Regions from separate parts of the Paenibacillus sp. FSL K6-4396 genome, predicted to be linked through region 3. Evidence: a T-box and tRNA genes for the amino acid it is inferred to sense, from the RefSeq annotation. Region 3 holds a T-box; the other regions hold tRNA genes.
The links. A T-box is a leader RNA that pairs with one kind of tRNA and senses whether it is charged. The one in region 3 lies ahead of leuS (leucine--tRNA ligase), so its partner is inferred to be a tRNA-Leu.

Region 1 (5,378 bases), 3.5 Mb from region 3:
GGCAGGGCGGGGATCTGAGTGGTGGACAGCAGCAACAGTTGGCATTCGCCCGGGCATTGGCTTCGCGTCCGGGGTTGTTGCTACTTGATGAGCCGACAGAAGGCATCCAGCCTTCTATCGTGGAGGACATTCGGCAGGTTATTTTGCAGCTCAAGGCAAAGGGGAACCTCTCGGTTTTGCTGGTAGAGCAGAGTATCGATTTTGTACGAAGTGCCGCAGATTACATCTATATCATGGACAAAGGAACCATAACCCTGCACGGGACACCGCAAGAACTGGATATGTCGCAGTTTGAACATCATCTCTCCGTATAGTTGTAGTTAGTCGGCGAGTGGAGAAAGGTTTCAGGAACGCTTGTCCAGGATATTCGAGTATTTGGGATATAACCGCCGGATGCATTCCGGACAGATGTCATGGGTGAATTCGGCGTGGGTATGCTTCTCCAGATAACTCTCAACGGAGTTCCAATGTTCCTCTTCGTCCTTGATTTGTTTGCAGACGGCGCAAATAGGCAGCAGTCCGCGCAATGTGCGCACTTCAGACAATGCCTTCTTCAATTGGTGTTCTGTCTTTCTCTGTTCGGTAATATCCATGTGTGCAATCAAAGCGAGATCGGTATCCAGAATTGAATTTGCATAAGATAGAGGGGTGAGTTCTACACGAAACCACCTCTTTTCATTGTATACAGTATATACGCAGATGTCATATGTATGATTTCGATTAAAGGGTATTCCGCGTTCTTTCAAATTCTGTGCGACAAGTGCCATGTTAGCGTTCTTGCCCCGTTTTGCCCAGGCTTCCGTCAGATGCAGGTAATGTCTATAACTACTGTGTATATCCGGGTTTGGTGAGCATTGACCAAGTCCCTGTTGCCAGGCACGGTTACAACTTTGGATAATCCAATTGTCATCAACGATGATGAGCTGGTGACGTATGGACTGGAACGACAGCCTCTCCAGATCGGATGTAACATGTCTCATGGATGAGACCCTCCTTTGGCAGAAATCTTATCTCAGTTCATCTGGAATATCCAAAATATCAGCGACCAGGTGCCTGAATCGGGTTGCTTTGCGTGTGCCGTGAATAAGATTGGATAAACGATAGGGTGGGATGCCATGCTGTTCACAAAAGGTCTTCTGGTCCACTTGAAGTTCGGTTAGCCGTCGTTTGATGGCCCATCCGAACGGAGTAACTGGTTTTTTCTTGTTCAAAAGGGTTCACCCCTGGTTAGAATGTAGTATTCAGCCGCCCTTTCATCATGTAGAATATATAGAAATGCGAGCTGTATGTTTCATTATATACGCAAATTCGTCATCTAACAATTAAAAAAGACGGAAAAAAGTGTATTTTGTGATGATAAATGGCGTAAATACGTAAATAAAACAAATAAAATGACAAAAAACACGTCGGCAAGGAGGTTGCCGCGTGTTTTTTAGTTTGTCTGAATGAAGGGGAGCAGGTATGAGGAGGAAGAGGATTAGGCCCTGTAGGCATGAAGTCCAGCTCCAAGCATATGGAAACTGGGGAAAAACGATTTCATGGACATCGAGGTTGGCTGTGCCAGTCCATCCGCAGCCGAGGCGCTGACGGTCTTCCATTCATTCTCCAGATCTGTGGCCAGGCGGACCATCAGATCCTTGGTTGTATCGTTGTTCAGGGGAATGACTTTGGAGGCTTCGGTTATGCAGGCATTCATGGCTGAATGCAGGTAACCAAGGACCGCCTCCTCGACCGGGATGTCGAGGTGGTGGTTAATCCAGGCGTGAACAGTGGAGAGGCAGCCAACCGAATCGTATTTGGCAAAGATCTGTTCGAGCTGGCTGAATTCAATCCAGGGGTGCAGAGCACGTGCAAGTCTGATCAATCGTTTACCCATGGCGGCAGCTTGTTCTCTGAGATCTCCAGGGGTTCGCTGAACATGGACGAGCTTGTCGATTAGAGCTATCCGCCATGTATCTTTGTGATCTGCTGCGGTATAGATGCCTTTGATGGCCATACCTTCAAGACGAACGATGCTGGGATGCAACTGACAACGCATGAATGATTCGAGATCTTCAGCATTACGAATGGTACCCTCCCTGATATGGATATCCATGCCGAAGGAATGGGTGAACCCTCCAACCTGAATAGAGGAATCAAGCAGGTTGACATAATCGAGCAGCTTATTCCCACGGTTCACAATCATTCGCCTCCTGTGTTCGTTAAATGTCACTTATAGTGACATCTATAATCCTTTTTGTTTGCTTTATGTTTATAAATCCGAATTATATGATAGTTATCTTCCCATAAATGTCCGCTTTTTGTCAATGGTATCCGTGAAATTTAATGGATTAAATCTGTTATTTAATATTTGTGTTATTTTATATAACTTTAATGTGTCATTTGTGTGGTGGAGTGCAGGGAGAACTATATAGAAGGAAGGACTATATATAAATGAATCAACAAGATCGGCTCTTACCGAAAAAGAGGAGATCAAATCTAATAATATGCAGTTCATGGGTAAAGATGACGAGATTATGCGATTTTTGATGAAAATGCCTAGCTGAAAAAGTAGTATTAAAAAATACTTTACTTTTAGTTCTGAACCCGGTATAATCAATTCTGTTGCCGATTATTTACGACATGCGGTCGTGGTGGAATGGCAGACACGCTATCTTGAGGGGGTAGTGGGCGTATGCCCGTGGAGGTTCGAGTCCTCTCGACCGCATCATATGAACGATGAAGAAGAAGCTTTCCGTTATTGGAGAGCTTCTTTTTTTGTCTTTTTCGAACAGTATGACATCTGGGTTGAGAAAAAAAGCCATCCATTACCGGGGCAATGGTGCTCTACCTTACGGCTACGGGTGGCCTGTGTATTATTTTTGAAGTAAGTTCTTGATATCTTCTTCAATCTTGTCCGGTGTTGTTTTGGGAGCATAACGTTTCAGTACCTGTCCGTTCTGATCCACAAGGAATTTGGTGAAGTTCCATTTGATTGCTTTGGAACCGAGCAGGCCAGGAGCTTCTGTGCTAAGGTGTTGGAAAAGAGGGTGAGCGCTTGAGCCGTTCACATCAATTTTCTCAAACATTGGGAAGCTTACGCCATAATTCATCTGACAGAACTCGGCAATATCGTCGGAAGATCCTTTTTCCTGTGCAAACTGGTTGCTTGGGAAACCAAGAACTTCAAATGGAGCATCTTGAAACTTGTCTTGCAGTTCTTGCAGACCTTTGAATTGAGGAGTAAGGCCGCATGAGCTTGCCGTATTCACAATCAGGAGCACTTTGTCACGGTAGTCGGACATTTCAACTTCTTGACCGCGAAGGGTATTCACTTTGTAATCGTAGACTGTCATCTAAATCGCCTCCATTTATTTACTCTTATATCTTCTATTATATTGGCTACAATTAAATATTGCAAAACTAATGTGGTGTTAATAGCATCAAAACAGGCAAGTTGTGCAGAATACGTGAATGAATTGCGAAGTGATTTTCGTCAGAGTGAGAATTAGATAGCCTTGAAGAGGTGGATAGAGTATAACCTTATTGTAAGCGTTATTATAAACGAGTATTGGCAAAAATCTGCCGATTTGGTGATCTGTAAGGACTTTACACCGTCATGGCGGGGGTGTATGATTCATAACGTAATTTCAATTTAAACTAAATTGTACTTGAAAAACGAAACAAACGATAATATCGCTCGATCTTACCTTAAGATATACGAACGATGTTTTAATCGCTGAGTTTCCATTCATTGATGAATGGGAAACGGGGGAACCAACGGAATGCGCTGTCCAGGACAGTGGGCATTCATGGGGTGAATTTTCCGGTGACAGCCGGAAATAGGGCGACTCTCGCGCCCGAATCCGTCAGCTAACCTCGTAAGCGTTAAAGGGAGAGGCAACAAGCCGTACGCTGGTTCATGGTGTTTTCGCCATGGGTTATTTAAGAAGCGTTCGGGAGGCCTTGGTCCCCCACGCTTCTTTTTTGTTGTCTTTTCACGCCAAGGGAGGAACGAATGATGGATACTGAGATGATTTTAGTGACTGCTCCAAATGAAGCAGGACGCAAATTTATTAAATTGCTGATGTACAAAAAAATGCCGTTTGCCGTTCTAACCAACAGTGCAGGGGAAGAGCGCAGACTCCGTAGAATCGGAGTAGAACATGTCATTCGCATGAATACAGCTGCAGCTCAAAAATGGTTTTTGCCGCAGGGCAGCGTAGGTAACGTGTTTATTTTCGAGAACAGCCTGAATCTGACCTGTCGTTATTTACAGATCTGCCGTTCATGGACTTCGAAATCCCTGTGCGTGATTACGGAGCAGAGTCATCCTAAGGGCATCTATCGGGGCATGGGCGCAGACCGGATTGTATATTCGCTCAATGGGGAAGTTGGCTTTCTCCTCAATGGTTAATGCCATAGCTTGTGATTGCTCAGGTGTAAGGTGCCTGTTATAATTGAATGTATCGATAAACGGAAGTTTGAGGAGACTCATGCGTGATGGTGAGTCTTCTTTTTTATGCTTACAAGGAGGAATTGGTGTGCCGGATGTAGGTGGATTGAAATGGTTGTTTTTTGATGTTGGAGATACGCTGGTGGATGAATGGGAGCCGGTTGATGATATTATCGGACAGTTCGTCCGTGAAGCTTGTGCTTTGGGGTATCCGGTGACAATTGAGGCGGTACGCGAACTGTTTGCGAACTGTTACCGAAAATATGAGCAATGGCCTATGAGAGTGGCGATTCGCACATTCGTTGAAGACGAGGGACACCAAAAACAGATTCAGGACAAGCTGAAATTTCAAAAAGATCTTGAACATCCTTTTCCTTCAGCGGATTCCGTTCTTCAGCAGTTGTCACGGTATTATCGCATTGGCATTATTGCCAATCAGAGTCCTGGAACGGAAGAGAGACTGGAGAGCTACGGCTTGCGGAAGTATGTTGATGTTCTGGCGTGTTCGGCTGAAGAAGGAGTGTCCAAGCCAGACCCTGAGTTATACGCTGTGGCCTTGAAGCAGGCTGGTTGTGAACCGGAGGAAGCCGTCATGATCGGTGATCGGATTGATAACGACATTATACCTGCTCGGAAGCTGGGCATGCGTACGATTCGAATTATGCAGGGTTACGGAAGATTCCAGCCAGAACTATCGGATGACAAACGTGCGGATTGGACTGTGGATTCATTGGATCAACTCCTGCCGTTACTGATGCCAAATCAGAATTAGATTCAGATGGTTATTTATTGGAGTATGAGTTTTATTATAAAAGGAAACATGTTGCTGTATTGCAACAATAAAGGCTGATCAACTTGGGTATAGAATACCGGAGTTGATCAGCCTTTTTAGGATTTAGTCGATAAGAACGAGATTAGAATAACCGAATCGTCTGAATGATCA
Region 2 (5,378 bases), 2.9 Mb from region 3:
TTTAGACCTAGTAATAAGCAATTAGAACTATATTATTTTTATTCCTGTTCAATTTCTCCCTTCATTTTTAGTGAAACATTGTAATCTAGGAATATACTAGGATGTGAATTGCGCATGGTCTAGTTCGTAGTTCCCTCTTTATCGTGAATTCACGCATTGACGCATTTGTAACCGGTAGTCCCGGCACTTGAAAGTACCCCGTTGTTTATTGTAGTATTTGGTTAAAAAAAATCGGAGGAAATATGCCTAATCAACCAGAACAACATTCCATCCAGGCGTGGTCTCTGATCAACCGTAAATACTTGGGAAAAGGCGTCCGTGTTAAACGATTCCGAAAACCGACACGCTGTCAAATCCGCAATCGTGTTCTTCTTGCCGTGCTGATGGCCAATGATATCAAGTTGTCCCAGCTTGCTGAAGACCTCTCCATCTCTTCACGCAGTGTCAGTGCGTGGGTATATGAAGGACGGATACCCGGCAGTACCAATCTGGACAAGACTTGCCAATTACTCGGCTACCCGCGTCATATTCTCTTCAATGAAGAAGTTGTGCGTAATAGCCCTGTCATATGTCAACCCGAGTCATCTCGCTTCATGAAGCGTACGGTGACCCGTTCTCCGGTTAGTAACCGTATTTTGACAGGCTTGTGTATGGTCCATGATCTGTCGGTGACAGATGTCAGCCACTGGATCGGGGTTCATCCCGGCACTTTCCGCAAATGGCTGCATCAGGGAACACTGCCTTCTGCTGCGTTTCAGGAACAAGCGGAGCAATTTTTCCGTATACCGAAAACTATTTTGTTCGCAGATGTCATCTTGAAAGATCGTCGCAACAACTAAATAAGCGAACAGCCAAAAGGCTCTGATCTCCCCATAGGGAGGCCAGAGCCTTTTTTAAAATAAAATGCATGCCTTCTCTCTCGGACTTGAAGCACTGTTCTGGCTATTCCATCAGAAATGTCAGATAACCTACCCTTTTTCGTTTTTTGCTCCCAAAAAGAGCCATCACAGCCGGCTACAAGCTAAGTTTATGCATTTCGTCATGACCATCTTCTCTAAAAGGTCATCCTAACCTCGTGTTCAACACTTCATTGATATATCTCAATCCGGTATATCGAGGACGAAGCGTATGCGCTGTGTTGAATGCATGTTCCACCATCTCCGGGGTTACACCGAGTTGCTCAGTAGTCACAGGTCCACCTACTTGTTCCAACCATGCAATGAGCTGAGAGGCCTCCGGCAATTGGTCATATATCCCAAACACCGGTTCACCCGATGTCTGTGCAACCTCTTTATATTTCACCGTAAGCAATGCACAAGCTACGCCAACTTTGGCACCATGCAGAACCGGTCTTTCTCCCGCTTGCATCAGATCCATCTCCAAGATGTGAGATAGATGATGCTCACCTCCGGATGCCGGACGGGAATGGTCAATGATCAGCATGGAGATACCGGAAACAATTAATGCGTCCATTAACACAGCTACTCCCTCTGCTCGCCCCTCCGCAATAGCTTGTACATGATCTATGCAGGTATTCAGCGCTTCTTCTGTCATCCGATAAGCAACTGGACAGAACGGTTCTCCGCCCAGTTCACGAGAAACAATCCAGTCTGCAAGTGAAGTATATTTACCAAGCATATCTCCGAATCCGGCAGCTGTCATCACTTGCGGGGCTTGCTCCAGAATATCCAGATCGGCAAAGATAGCCTCTGGCGGAACAGCCTGAAATGTTTGTTTGACGCCGCTTACAATTAAGGGTGCACCCGCAGAGGTAAACCCATCCACTGAAGCCGCTGTCGGTATGGACAGAAAGGGCTTGTTCATTTTGGAACAAACAAATCTCACCAGATCATGAATGGTACCTGAGCCCACCGCAATTACAGCCTGACTTTCCAGTTTCACACCCAACATGACCTGTACAATAGCTGCTTCATCCGCAATGATATCCCCCGTCCGATTCTCCGGTAGAGCGATCTCATCCACATGCATTCCCGCTTCGCGAATACTGCTCAATACATCAGATCCAGCGGCCCGAAACGTATGTTGATCATAAACAACCGTCACCTGACGATATCCTTGCTCAGACAAATAACCCGGTAACCTCTGAATGGCCCCAGCTTCCAGATGTATCAGCATATCCACCACCCGGTGTTGATGACCGCAAGCACACTGCTGTGCTTCCTCATTCCATGCTGCAATTCGTTCGTTCATATTCATTCGCTCTTACCCTCCCATATGAGATATCATGCATAATTAACGGGTTAAAACCACAAGATAAAAAAGGAAATAAAATGTGATGATTTTCCTGATCACACTTTACTGCCTATACCCAATATTTGCAAATCCATATCTCACATTTCCAAGTAGGTGAAGCAATGAAATTAACGAAAGAATTAGGAATTTCGCTCGGATTTCTGGCCGGAACCACTTTTGGCAGTGGTATCGCTTTTTTGTTTCGTCTCCAGTCGGTTGAAGTGGTTGCCAGTGTTACGCTATTTGGTATTGCAGGAGCCATTGCCGGGATCATCACGGCAGTCATTCTGCGCCAGCGGCAACATTAGCATTAGCATGCTGATAGCAAAATGCAGGCTTCACACGAATGATCCACAAAACCAAAAAAGGTTCGTGAGTTGCCCTAGAGCAACTCACGAACCTTTTTTGGTTAGATGCGGTCGAGAGGACTCGAACCTCCACGGGGGGTTAGCCCACACGGACCTGAACCGTGCGCGTCTGCCAATTCCGCCACGACCGCATAATATGTATCTCCTCATCCATCGATGAAAAGCATTCCGGTGAAGCAATTCCTTGTTTTACCGTAATTCAGAGTATACATGCTCCAAAATAAAAATGCAACTTCTTTTTTATTCATTCAAGAATAGGACATATGTCCTTTTTTCTCAACTTCAAACACCCTATCGTAGCATTAAACAAATATACCATCCATACAAATGCAAAAATGAAGGAGAGATCCACCTTGAAAACAACCCATCTGTGCTTTATCGGTGCCGGGTTTCATGCATCCACGAATATTTACCCTTCTGTTGTTGAAGCCGGAGCGCAGATCCAGGCCATTGCCACACGCAGTATGGAACGCTCTGAAGCAGCTCTGCTGCGATTTGGCAGCAACGGAAAAGCGTATGATAACGCTGGGCTTATGTTACAGCAGGAAACTTGTGACGGAGTCGTGGTGGTCGCCCAGCCTGTTGATCAGACCGCTCTTGTCCTTGAATGCATTCGAGCTGGTAAGAATGTATACGTGGATAAGCCACTCGGATGGAATGCAGCGGAAGCAGCAGCTGTAGCAGAGGCTGCCGAGCAAGGCGGCGTCGTTGTCATGGTCGGTTTTATGAAACGTTATGCTCCCGTATACATGAAGCTGAAGGAGCTCATTGATAGTGGTTCGCTAGGTAAGGTACGTTCATTCCAGATGAAATTCGCTGTAGACAGCACCCCATTTTGCAAGGATGAGGAACAGTTCATGAAGCTCGCTGCCATACATATGGTCGATCTGATGCGTTACTTATTCGGAGAAGTAATACGGGTTACAGGCACAACCGTGAAGGATGGGGAACACATTAATCAAAGCATTTCCCTTGTTTTTGAGAATAACGTAGTAGGCAGCGCTTATTTTACCGGCATGAGCGCTTGGTCACGGGAGAGTGAAAGTGTACTCGTCACCTTTGACAACGGATTTGCGTCAGCTGAAGATATCAACACACTTACTGTCCATCAATCCCGAAGATCGACCAGCCTTCCCTGGAAATCTCTCGAGGAGCAAGATACTGTATATACACCTTCCGGATCTCCTATGTCAGGAGCTTCTCGCGACCTTTATCTACGCGGGTTTGTTGGTGAAATGGTGCACTTTATCGCGTGTTGCCAGAATCAGACTGTCCCACATTCCAGCGCCAAGGATAATATTGCAACGATGGCTCTATGTGACTCCATTCTATCGTCACTGAAGTAGCGTATATACGCTCATCCTCATATTTTATACATCCAGAGAAGAGCCTGAAACCGGGGCTCTTTTTTATCTTATAGACATCAACACATCTGCCTTCGACTACAATTAGGGTTTATAATCTGCATCATAAGTGATATGCTCTTTCATGAACTATACGTACTTTATGAAATATAACCACCCAAATAGATACCATAGAAAATCACCCTAAAGTGGAGGTGTACTTATAATGAAAAAGGACGCTACCAAGCTATGTCCCGCGCCATACGGCTGTTCCGTGGAAGTTACCCTCAGTGTGATCGGAGGCAAATGGAAAGGTGCCATTTTGTATCATTTATTCTCCGGTCCTTTGAGATTTAACGAGATCCGAAAATTGTTTCCTGACATTACCCAGCGTATGCTCACCCTGCAACTTCGAGAGTTGGAAGGCAGCGGAATTGTTCATCGTGAAATATACCCCCAGATCCCACCTAAAGTGGAGTATTCCCTCACACCATTTGGTGAAACGTTACGGCCGATCATCTTCAGCATGCGAGATTGGGGAGAAACGTATACAAATGAGGTTCTGGCCAGATCCTCACAAGAGGTATAAAACACAAAAGAAGCTGTTCCTAGTTTTTAGGGAACAGCTTCTTTGCTTGCTTATTTAATAACCGTTTGGATCGTAACCGTACGGTTACGCCCCTCTTCCTTCGCTTGATACAGTGCATTATCCGCCAAGTGAAACAGTTCTGTGGATGTTGTGGAGTGTTTCGGATATTCAGCAATTCCAGCCGAGATGGTGACGGAACGATCTATAGGCAATACGCTTTCTTCGACCGTTATTCGGATACGTTCAGCAATCTCAAAAGCTACGTTAGACTCGGAATTTCTTAACAAGACTACAAATTCCTCTCCACCAAACCGTGCGCAGACATCTTCTGGTCGAACAGACAATTGAATGATATTGGCAATGTGTTTCAACACTTCATCCCCAGCATGATGACCGAATGTATCATTAATGGACTTGAAGCGGTCGATATCCAGAACAATAATGGAGAATGGCGCCTCATCCTGAATCCATTCCTGAATAACTTCTTCGAAGGTTCTGCGATTGTTCATACCTGTTAAAACATCTGTTCTGGCATCATAGACAAGCTGGTTTGTCTGTTTCCTAAAGTTCGCCAATGCGCCAACAACTGCTCTTGTTAGAAGGTCTGCCTCTCTATTCCAGTGAGGTTTCATCACCGGTAGATCCACTTGTCCCTTATCGACCTGATTCACCAAATCAGCCAGCATAGCAAAAGGACTGGCCAGCTTGCGTGCAACCCGAACCACAATAAGGGTCAGGATCAGGAAAGGCACTGAGGTGTACAGCAACAACATACGGATATGATGATTCAACTGATCGTACACCGTTTGGGTTGGAGACACGATT
Region 3 (5,378 bases):
ACCATATACGCGATGTCCATAAAATACGTATCCCAGTCCTTGCGTACCTCTGTACTCATGCTGCTTTCCTCCCGCTTAATACAATTTATATTTTATATTTTACCGGATCTGCACATACGGCGCCATCTTCTCCAGCATCTTCATCCCGATTCCTTTGACCTTTGTCAGATCACTGACTTTTACAAAAGGACCATGTGTATTCCGATAGTCCACAATAGCTTGAGCTTTCTTCTCCCCAATTCCGGGAAGCTCAATAAGCTTGGAGACAGGAGCGGTATTCACATCAATCTTGCCATTGTCGCCAGCTTCCTCACGAACTACAGGTGGATTACTGCTTGATGCCGTCTCCGAAGTAACCGAAGGATCAGAATTCGTACCCTGTGTAACTGGTTCAATCGAATTCGAGGTGTCCGGTGGATTATCATTCGTCTGACTTGTAGTTTGAACAACTGAATCACCTTCAACCCCAACGCTCGCAAGCTCTTTAGACTCATCTGCCTTTGCATCATTTCCAGTCTGCAGCCCACTTGCCTCGGTTCCCGAAGAAGATGCTCCTGTATTGCCCTGAACCGAATTAGCCGACAGTACAGCAGGGAGTTCCTGCTCTATCGTCGGCTTCTCGGTGCCGAGCTGCAAGGGTTCCCAGCCACTAGGTGGTTGTTCACTTTTGCCCGACCATAATATTAGTATACTTCCAACCACCGCAGCAGCAATGGTCATCCCTTTGTTCCATCTCATTCTTCCACACCTCTCCCTGAATTCAAAATCATTCATTTCGAACACGGGCGGTGCTTCCGAACCGTTGTACTTTCCTGATGAAACAAGTTGTGCATTTTTCATGTCATGTGAAACAGGTCCTCACGCATAGAATAGAGGGAATGAACTGCGCCAGTACCGTAAAGCATGAAAGGAGGCCTGAAACAATGAAGGTTGGATTTATCGGAACCGGCAGCATGGGCAGCCTGCTAATCTATGCCCTGATCCAATCGGGTGCACTTGAGCCCCGGCAGATCGCCGCCAGCAATCGAACCCCGTCCAAAGTACGTCAGTTATCCCTCCGTTACCCCGGTCTGCATGAATCCCAGAGCAATCGGGAAACGGTGATCCGAAGCAACATCATCTTCCTGTGCGTGAAGCCGCTTGAATTCAAACATGTTATTGACGACATCCTGCCTGTCGTGAATCCCAATCATATAATTGTCTCGATCACCAGTCCCGTGCAGCTGCGACATCTGGAATCTTCACTTCCTTGCAAAGTCTCCAAGGTAATTCCCAGTGTCACACACCAAGTCGGCAGTGGAGCGTCACTCTGCATACACGGCGAACGAATGACCAGTGAAGACCGCGCTGTGTTAGAAAGTCTGCTTAGTCATATAGGCAGGCCGTACCAGGTGGATGAAGCCTGTACACGAATTACATCCGACTTCTCCAGCTGCGGACCTGCATTCATATCGTTCTTTTTGGAACAGTGGATCGAAAGTGCCGTGAAGCTGACAGGCATCAAAAGGGCAGATGCCTGCGCTCTGGCTGGCGAAATGCTCCTGGGAACAGGCAAGCTGCTCACCGAAGGAGGATACACCCCGCAAGAGCTTCAGGCTCGTGTCGCTGTACCTGGCGGTATTACCGCTCAGGCACTTGCACTGCTGAAGGTAAGTCTCGACGGTGTTTTCGACAGCCTGATCCACACGACACATGACAAATATGATGAAGATTTGTTAAAGCTGGATGAACTATTCCGAGCCGGTGAGATTAACCGGCAACAATATTAACGAGTTTGCCTGGAACGGCAATGACCTTGCGAATGGTCTTGCCTTCCAGTGCCTGCTTAACAGGTGCCAGCTCCATCGTGAAGTCCTGCATACCCTGTGCATCCAGATCCTTCGCGATCGTAGCACGAGTTACGATTTTACCGTTTACCTGAACAACGATTTCTACTTCAGCATCCACTGTCATGGACTCATCATATTCAGGCCAAGCCACGTAAGAGATTCCACCTTCATGACCCAAACGGCTCCACAGTTCCTCTGCCATATGCGGTGCCAGTGGTGACAACAGCTGCACAAATTTCTCCATCGCTTCACGAGGCAGTGTGTCCGCTTTGTATGCATCGTTGATGAAAATCATCAGCTGGCTGATGGATGTGTTGAAGCGCAGATGTTCCAGATCTTCCGTAACTTTTTTGATCGTTTTGTGAGCAGTCCGTTTGAACTCATCCGTTCCACCGTCCACTGTAATCTTGTCATTGATGGCTCCTGTGTCTTCGTTAATGAAGAGACGCCATACACGTGACAGGAAGCGGTGCATGCCTTCAACCCCGTTTGCATTCCACGGTTTGGTCGCTTCCAATGGTCCCATGAACATCTCGTACAGACGCAATGTATCTGCACCGAATTCATTCACGATTTCATCCGGGTTAATGACATTACCACGGGATTTACTCATTTTCTCATTATTAGTACCCAGGATCATACCTTGGTTCACCAGTTTGTGGAAAGGTTCTTTGGTCTCCACAACACCCAGATCATACAGCACTTTGTGCCAGAAACGAGCGTACAGCAAGTGAAGTACCGCGTGCTCTGCTCCGCCAATGTACAGGTCAACTGGCAGCCACTGCTGCTGTTTCTCCTTGGAGATCAGTTCCTTGTCATTGTGCGGATCGATAAAGCGCAGGTAATACCAGCAGCTACCCGCCCATTGTGGCATGGTGTTGGTCTCACGACGTGCCTTCATTCCCGTTTCCGGATCTACCGTATTCACCCACTCCGTAACATTCGCCAGTGGTGATTCTCCTGTACCCGAAGGTTTGATCTGATCGATATCAGGCAGCAGCAGTGGAAGTTGATCCTCCGGTACGGTCTTCATCGTTCCGTCTTCCAGATGCAGAATCGGGATTGGCTCACCCCAGTAACGCTGACGGCTGAACAGCCAATCACGCAGACGATAGGTTACTTTCCCTTGTCCTTTACCGTTCTCTTCCAACCAAGCAATCATCTTGGCAACCGCTTCTTCATTATTCAGTCCGTTCAAGAAATCGGAATTCACATGCGCGCCATCACCGGAATAAGCCTCTTGTGTAACATCTCCACCTTGAATAACTTCGATGATATCCAGACCAAACTGCTTCGCAAATTCCCAGTCACGTGCATCATGACCCGGAACAGCCATAACCGCACCTGTACCGTAACCTGCAAGAACGTAATCAGCAATCCAGATCGGCAGTTTTGCACCATTAACGGGATTGATTGCATAAGCGCCAGTGAAAACACCTGTTTTGTCTTTCGCCAAATCTGTACGTTCCAGATCACTTTTACGAGAAGCCTGCTCCTGATAAGCCTGAATCGCTTCACGTTGGTCATCGGTTGTAATTGCTTCTACCAGTTCATGTTCAGGAGCAAGTACTGCAAAGCTCGCACCGAACAATGTGTCCGCACGGGTAGTGAACACCTTGATGACTTCCTCGCGACCCTCAATGGCAAATACAACTTCCGCACCTGTCGATTTACCGATCCAGTTGCGCTGCATATCCTTGATGCTTTCAGACCAATCCAGCTCTTCCAGGTCTTCCAGCAGACGCTCTGCATACTCGGTAATTCTCAGAACCCATTGACGCATCGGTTTGCGTACAACTGGATGTCCACCACGTTCACTCTTGCCATCAATAACTTCTTCATTAGCAAGTACCGTTCCAAGGGCTTCACACCAGTTAACTGCAACTTCATCCACATAAGCCAGGCCTTTATTGTACAGCTGGATAAAGATCCATTGTGTCCATTTATAATATTCAGGGTCCGTTGTGCTGATCTCACGATCCCAGTCATAGGAGAAACCAAGCGATTTGATCTGGCGACGGAAATTGTCAATATTACGGAATGTAATATCTCGTGGATGTTCACCTGTATCCAGTGCATGCTGCTCAGCAGGCAGACCGAAAGCGTCCCAACCCATTGGGTGCAATACATTGTAACCGCGCATACGTTTGTAACGGGAAACGATATCCGTTGCCGTATATCCTTCCGGGTGGCCTACGTGCAGACCTGAACCGGATGGATAAGGGAACATATCCAGTGCATAAAATTTCGGTTTAGCAGGGTCCTCACCCGTTTTAAACGTTTTATTTGCATCCCAGTATTGCTGCCAACTTTTTTCCATAACTTGTGGCTGATAGCCGTGTTTCGGCTGGTTATTCTCACTCATCTATTGTTCCTCCTTCAGGTTATTCGCTTTAGCTTTAATTGCAACAAAAAAACCTCAGCATCCCGTAGCGTTTGCAGCGCTAGGGACGAGAGGTTGAATTCCCGTGGTACCACCCTAGTTAGCGGACGAACGTGCTTCGTCATCCACTCCCTTTGGACCTGTAACGGCGGTTAACCGATGCGGATTTCCATTCCTGAACCCAAGCTTTATACAAGCAGGTTAAACAGAATGGTGTAATCACCGCATTTCTCCAAGGCGAGTTCGCAAATCACTGTCAACCGGCTTGCACCAACCGCCGGCTCTCTGTTATGTACAGGAATTACTACTGATCCTTATCATCGAAATATGTATACAATATCGGGACCATTATATAAAAAAGCAAGCCCAAAGTCAATATTACACGTTATAATCGCCATCTTGAAGTCTACGGTTCGTACCGTTCATAACGCTGGTTGCTGTTCAGGATGACCGAAAACGCTCAATGCCTTCCTCCAGATTATGAATGGTCCAATTCACATGTTCCTGATTATCATATTGACGATAAGCGCACTCAATGCGTAGCACCAGATCAAAGTACAAGTCATAGAGGCTTCTTCTTTTCAGCTCACTTTCAGTCGTAATCGCATGCCCATACCCTTTCACAAAACCAGGCGTATAGTTAAAATGACTGAAATAATGCTCCATCAGAGGATCTGCCCATAGTGAACGTTCAAAATCAATAATCGCTGTGATACGACCTGCGTCTACTAGAACATTGCCATCCCACAGATCCCAACTCACAAGCACAGGTTCTTTGACATCATCCAGCACATTTGATTTTTCTTCAATCAAGCGTCTCAATTCAGGGTAATCGATCGAAAATGTAATTCCGGCTTCTTCACCATCGGTAAGAATGTCATCCATCAAATTCATAAATGCTTCTTTCCATGTGGAATAACGCTGTTTTTGCTCCGAGAAATATCCAAACTTCTCACCCTTGATTTCATTAATTCGACGATTGTACCAACCGAGTTGTTGTTCAATGGTCTCCTGCTCTTCCGCAGAATACTGATCCTTGACCTGATTATAGGGTGTTCCAGACATGTACTCCATGATAAAATAACGCGCTGAAGCCTTGGTTAACGAATCATCATAAGCCAGCACTTGGGGTACGGGAACATCCTGTAGCTCCGTAATGAGGCGTA
Region 4 (5,378 bases), 180 kb from region 3:
CCAGTACATAGTAAGTAATAAGAATTCCAAACATTCAATTTCTGGCGTAAAAGAATATCCCTCACAAGACTAGCTTCAAGAATAATTTTTCGTGCTGGTGTTTCATTTTCCCACCTTTGTAAAACCACAAAATTCAGACCATTAGTAAACAACTTAACTCCTATATTCAAAAGATCACTATTAATAACATGAGAAAAACCTAAATCTAATAACAATTTATTTGTTAGAACATATGCCTCCATATTACTCGTTTAACTCCTTCCAAAACTCACATAGATGAGTTCGTAGATCTTCCATAGTGTTGAAAGTAAATAAGTTATCAAATTCATCATTTAACCTTCCACCCGGTACAAAATCCATAATTATTTTCATATCTTTAAGTGAGTCACTTTGCGGAAGTCCCGATACTTCTGGCTTCTCCTCGCAAATAATAACAGATTCTATTCTCCCCTTATTTCCCGCAAAACTCCCATTCAAAATAATACTAGATGGTGGATTCAGTAAAATATCTGAACACTTTTCAGGTTCTTGTAACAATTGACGGATTTTATCAACTGCAGTGTTTAAAGTATCTCCCCGGCTTAAGCTCAAAAATGATAAATATTGAGAGCTAATCTGTTTAACTAAAAGTGACGTGTGATTAGTTGATACTTTTAATAAATCTTTATTAATTAAGATTAATAATAATGCACAGTTAAAGAGTTCTAAGAGTCTTCTTGTTTGATCATGTTCTGTTATTTCTCTGTATTTACTAGATATAGGTCTACAATCTAAATACCTATTGACAAGATCTCTTATCGTACCTCCTCCATCAATCCATTCAATCATATTCTCTTTGTAGCCAATAATATCTCGCTCCAATTCTATAAATAAATCTATATCCTTAATATCAAGTATCATTTGATCAAAAACTTTATTTATAACTTCTTTTGTTTCACTCTTTCTTACAGATTCCCCAGTTATCGCAAAAGCATTATCATGGATTAATTGTCTTATTTCCTCTACTTCTTCAGAGCCCAAATATAGAATAAGATTATCTCCAATTTTTTGACATTTTTCCATCAGAAGTCCAATTAACCATTGAATATTATCTACTTCAACTCTGACCCCAGGCTCAATATTTTTTCCCAGTTCATCTAATAGAAATCCGACATATTCACGAGTTTGAAGTAAATCTAACCTTTTGCGAATATGAAATCTTGATAGTAATTCAGTAAGTTTTTCACCACACAACGATTCATAAGTTAAGAGTGAATTATCATGCTTATCGTAAAATTCTTCAGATAGACGTCTCAGTAAATGATCATCCTCAGGAACGGAAAGGTTATAACTATAATTTTTGGTATAAGGTGTAACATTTGCTTCCTTTGAAGGTGTGACAACAAAACTAGTTAGTAATTCAAACTGTGTTTGAAACTCTTTGTTCGGAAAGTATTTTGCTTTCATTAAAAGCTTATCTAACCAGCTATCCGGTCTTCTATATTTAAATCCATCTTCCTCTTTAAAAGACCTGCTGTAGATTCCAGTTTCACTTGTCTTTAGATCAGTTTGGGCACTTGTTTTCACTTGAATAAAACGTATAAGATTATCTTTTCCAACTATAACATCTTCGTGCAGTTCCATCGAAACAAAGTCCCACGTACCCTTCATTACTTCAATCATGTATTCAATGGTTACTAAAAATTGATAGTAAAAACCTGCCAGTGCAACTCTACCACCTATTTCTTCTGGTTCATTAATTAATAATAATTCCTGAACTAAGTCCTTAGGATTATTTTCTACTCTCTTAATCAGAAGATTCTTCTCAGGCTCCCTTTCTGAGTTTTCTGACAAAACTGAAACAACTAGACTTTTAAGCATATTCCCCTGCCAACCACCCTTCATTAAGCCCTTTTCTTTTTTGATTTTTTTCAATTGCAGAATCGCTAATCAACCACCTTGCTCATATCTTCTTTTAACTTAACCATGCTTAGGTCTTCAATGCTTCAAACTCATTTTCAACCTTATGAATCAAAGCGCCTTTTTTTCATATAAAACCCATTATGTAAATTATTTAAAATTCACCAATAAAAATCAATATATCTACCTTCCAAAGAAATGACATTATTATATCTAGTTCTACACTTTCCTTAATTATCCTCCAAACTCCCATCAATTATAATTTCATATTTCTTTGAAAGTTCACTTTGTATAATAACCAAACTAATTCTTCTAACGTTTTAAACTCCATAAAATTCTACTTTCATTTATAATTTTTTATTGTATTTTCATTTTTCTTTTCCCATCCCTTATTCTCTCAGTCTTTTCAAAGCCAGAGGAGAAACAACAGCAGGGTATAAGATTCACCTGAGAAACTGCATAAAACCTAAAAAATCTAGAAAGTACGTGAACAGATTAAAAAATCTGCAAAGAAATTCGTTTAGATCTGTTACACTAACCCCAATATTAAAATAGATAATAAGAACGAATCTAATGAACTGGTAAAAGCGGATTCAATATGCAGCAGCTATTCTAAAAATCCGACATTTATTCACACTTAAAATACAACTCTGAAGCAACTCCAGCAACAATTTATTATTCTTATCTTTTAATACAAAATAAAAAATACAAAAAAAGACGTATGACTCTCAATATTTCATAAGAGTCATACGTCCTTCATTTCGTTCTCTTTTTCAAGAAAACCTTTTAAATGCAATATGCCGAGGACCGGGATCGAACCGGTACGGTAGTCACCTACCGCAGGATTTTAAGTCCTGTGCGTCTGCCAATTCCGCCACCCCGGCAGGATTATGTATTTCTTGGCGACAAGAAATATCTTACCATGAACTAATTAACTTTGCAACACTTTTTATAAAATAATCTAACTATATAAGTTTAACTAATGATTTACACGATAACGGAGAGGACAAAAAAAACTGAAAAGCGAAGCGTTCGCCTAAAAGCTTTCTGAAAGACTTATATAAATGAAACAGGCACTGCAAGCGTCAGCTCACAGTGCCTAGAAAGTCCGAGTTGCGGTCCCGGACTTCCGGTAAACCAATCTATATTAAGGGAGGTGTGAGATAAGAATACCTCCCCAACATTAAAGAAACCTAAAATCAGCCTTAAATTAAACTAAAAAAGTAAAATCGGGCGAACACGAGCTGCCTCTTCCTCACTGCACTCCACGATAACCAAGATATGGTCCTTTAACAGCCAATCTTCATAATACCGTGCGTCTTCTTCCGAGATCCCCGCTTCAGTCAGTGTAAGCACCAAATCATCGGTCTCACTCCCGATCTCATTGCCAGCGAGTCTACGGACTGCTTTTCCGATCGACATCGTCTGATCCATTCGCTTCCCCAGACCAGCCAATATGCCTTTCAGAGCGCCAAAGGCACCATCCGTTCCGGCACCCTTCAAAGGTTTGGGCAGCCCCGTCTTTTCGCTCACCAGCTCCAGATTAAGCTGCTCCTTCGCCACCGCTCCCAAGTATTTTTCCTTGATGCCTTCCTCTTTCACCTGATTCAGCATCAATATAGCCTCGTTCTCCGTACGGGCCAGCCCAATCATCAATTGTGTCATTCCGTTCCCCTCCTTTTACCCTAATATAACCCCGTAATGCCTATTCAAAAACGGATCATCCATAGCTAAGACAAATCACCTAGAAGAATGTTGATTTCTCTTCTGGAAATCTATACCTAGTTCTGATAGACTAGATAAAGAAGACAAATTAACCATTGAAAAAATTGACATATGTATTTAACATCTCATAATCAGGAGCAATGACTTATGAAAAAAGAGGTAGAAATTGCCATCCGGCGCAAACAACAGATCATGGTTCGTAATACAAGCGGTCAGACGGTAACCGGATTTCCCGAGCGTACCGCTGATTCATCCATTCTCTCCTTACGTACGGTTCACGGCAGTCTGTGGATACCGTTTGATGAGGTTGAACATGTTACGCGTCTGTTAAGCATACGGTCTCATCATTTAAGCGGAATGCAACTCGTTTAGCCGGATATGTAATCCTTGAAACTCCAGTTCCCGTATAGATACGTTAACTAGATCTATTTATGCCAGCACTTTATACCAAAAAACCAGACGCATGCACGTCTGGTTTTTCTCTTCTTGTTACTTCACTACAAACTTCACTCGTGTTCCATCCGGATATGTACTTAACTGATTCCCTACCCATGAACCTGCACCACGATTATCTTTCGGGGTAATGTACTGGATATCTGCACCTGTTCCTCCTTCAGCACACATCGCCATAGGCCACTCGTCACGATCCTTACCTTTTTTGACCGGAACACCTTTAAGGGATAAATCCCGATTGCCTTCCGCTCCATTACGATCAATGGTGCATACATCCGAATGCCCTGCCTTGATAGCAGCTTTAATATGTTTGGCTGTTTCGGGATAACGCTCTGAAGGGAACGTAATGGTGTGGTCCACACTCTTATTAGCACCTCCGAATGGATTAGGTATCTCCTCCGGCCATTCTCCCCCTGCCCAGGCGTAGAGGGCTACCAGCAGCATCGCTACCAGTGTCAGTACCTGCTTTTTGAAGCCTTGTTTACCTTTTCGTTTTCGTCCTGTGCGTCTCTTACTCATGCTGTGTCTCCCCCATTCAACACTTACATTATAACAGAACGCCCGTTCGTAAAACAATTCAATACAATAAAAAAACAGCCGAGACCACCCGGCTGTCCTGCTTGATTATTATCCTACATTGGGAATGGCCTGTTGGCGCAGCAAGGGCAGTGTCACCTCAAACTGTGTACCTTTCCCTTCTGTACTTTCCACCGAAATCTGACCATTCATCAGTTCCAGCAGTTCTTTGCAGATGGTCAGACCAAGACCGCTTCCGCCAAATCGGCGCGCATGGGAGATGTCGGTCTGGGTAAATGCATCAAACAATTGTTCGATCTGATGCTGAGGAATGCCAATTCCCGTATCACGCACAGAGAATACCAATACAACGGTATCCATCAGTTGATGCCTCACATCCACCTGTAACTGCACTTCACCTTGTTCTGTGAACTTGATCGCATTACTCAGCAAATTATCCAGTACCTGCCGAAGTCTTAGCGGATCACCGATAAGCACATCAGGAACATTCAGATCAGCATGACAGAGCAAACGTATGTGTTTATTCTGTGCCGCAGGTTCATGTGTCTTCACAATCTGTTGAATCAGCTTCAGAGGTTGAAACTCAATGTTTTCAACATCCATTTTGCCTCTGCCCAGCTTCGCCATATCCAGGCTATTGTTAATGATGTTCAGCAGCGCCTCACCTGATTGACGTGCAAGCTCCAGATATTCTTTCTGCTCATCCGTAGTTTCACCCATACTAGCAAGTTCGATCATGCCCATAATGCCGTTAAGCGGGGTAC

Region 1: it encodes a tRNA-Leu, which carries the amino acid that the T-box ahead of leuS (leucine--tRNA ligase) is inferred to sense. The anticodon was not compared.
Region 2: it encodes a tRNA-Leu, which carries the amino acid that the T-box ahead of leuS (leucine--tRNA ligase) is inferred to sense. The anticodon was not compared.
Region 4: it encodes a tRNA-Leu, which carries the amino acid that the T-box ahead of leuS (leucine--tRNA ligase) is inferred to sense. The anticodon was not compared.

The regions. Positions count from the first base shown of each region.
Region 1 covers NZ_JBBOCR010000001.1:1,587,939-1,593,316, forward strand. Annotated here, with positions in the region: gene urtE (urea ABC transporter ATP-binding subunit UrtE) at 1-314, shown strand, start outside; gene MHB85_RS07010 (hypothetical protein) at 345-980, opposite strand; gene MHB85_RS07015 (hypothetical protein) at 1,008-1,211, opposite strand; gene MHB85_RS07020 (urease accessory protein UreF) at 1,478-2,179, opposite strand; tRNA gene MHB85_RS07025 (tRNA-Leu) at 2,625-2,707, shown strand; gene MHB85_RS07030 (glutathione peroxidase) at 2,856-3,335, opposite strand; cyclic di-AMP (ydaO/yuaA leader) riboswitch at 3,707-3,882, shown strand; gene MHB85_RS07035 (hypothetical protein) at 4,001-4,396, shown strand; gene MHB85_RS07040 (HAD family hydrolase) at 4,524-5,207, shown strand; gene MHB85_RS07045 (Nramp family divalent metal transporter) at 5,350-5,378, opposite strand, start outside.
Region 2 covers NZ_JBBOCR010000001.1:2,189,359-2,194,736, reverse strand. Annotated here, with positions in the region: gene MHB85_RS09965 (helix-turn-helix domain-containing protein) at 243-839, shown strand; gene MHB85_RS09960 (sn-glycerol-1-phosphate dehydrogenase) at 1,063-2,217, opposite strand; gene MHB85_RS09955 (hypothetical protein) at 2,376-2,561, shown strand; tRNA gene MHB85_RS09950 (tRNA-Leu) at 2,668-2,752, opposite strand; gene MHB85_RS09945 (Gfo/Idh/MocA family protein) at 2,975-3,967, shown strand; gene MHB85_RS09940 (winged helix-turn-helix transcriptional regulator) at 4,191-4,553, shown strand; gene MHB85_RS09935 (sensor domain-containing diguanylate cyclase) at 4,604-5,378, opposite strand, start outside.
Region 3 covers NZ_JBBOCR010000001.1:5,083,002-5,088,379, forward strand. Annotated here, with positions in the region: gene MHB85_RS22380 (deoxycytidylate deaminase) at 1-59, opposite strand, end outside; gene MHB85_RS22385 (ComEA family DNA-binding protein) at 100-738, opposite strand; gene comER (late competence protein ComER) at 924-1,769, shown strand; gene leuS (leucine--tRNA ligase) at 1,750-4,194, opposite strand; T-box leader at 4,273-4,542, opposite strand; gene MHB85_RS22400 (phosphotransferase family protein) at 4,654-5,378, opposite strand, start outside.
Region 4 covers NZ_JBBOCR010000001.1:4,905,249-4,910,626, forward strand. Annotated here, with positions in the region: gene MHB85_RS21595 (ABC-three component system middle component 1) at 1-242, opposite strand, end outside; gene MHB85_RS21600 (dsDNA nuclease domain-containing protein) at 244-1,914, opposite strand; tRNA gene MHB85_RS21605 (tRNA-Leu) at 2,698-2,783, opposite strand; gene MHB85_RS21610 (hypothetical protein) at 3,115-3,564, opposite strand; gene MHB85_RS21615 (hypothetical protein) at 3,772-3,996, shown strand; gene MHB85_RS21620 (NucA/NucB deoxyribonuclease domain-containing protein) at 4,114-4,596, opposite strand; gene MHB85_RS21625 (sensor histidine kinase) at 4,705-5,378, opposite strand, start outside.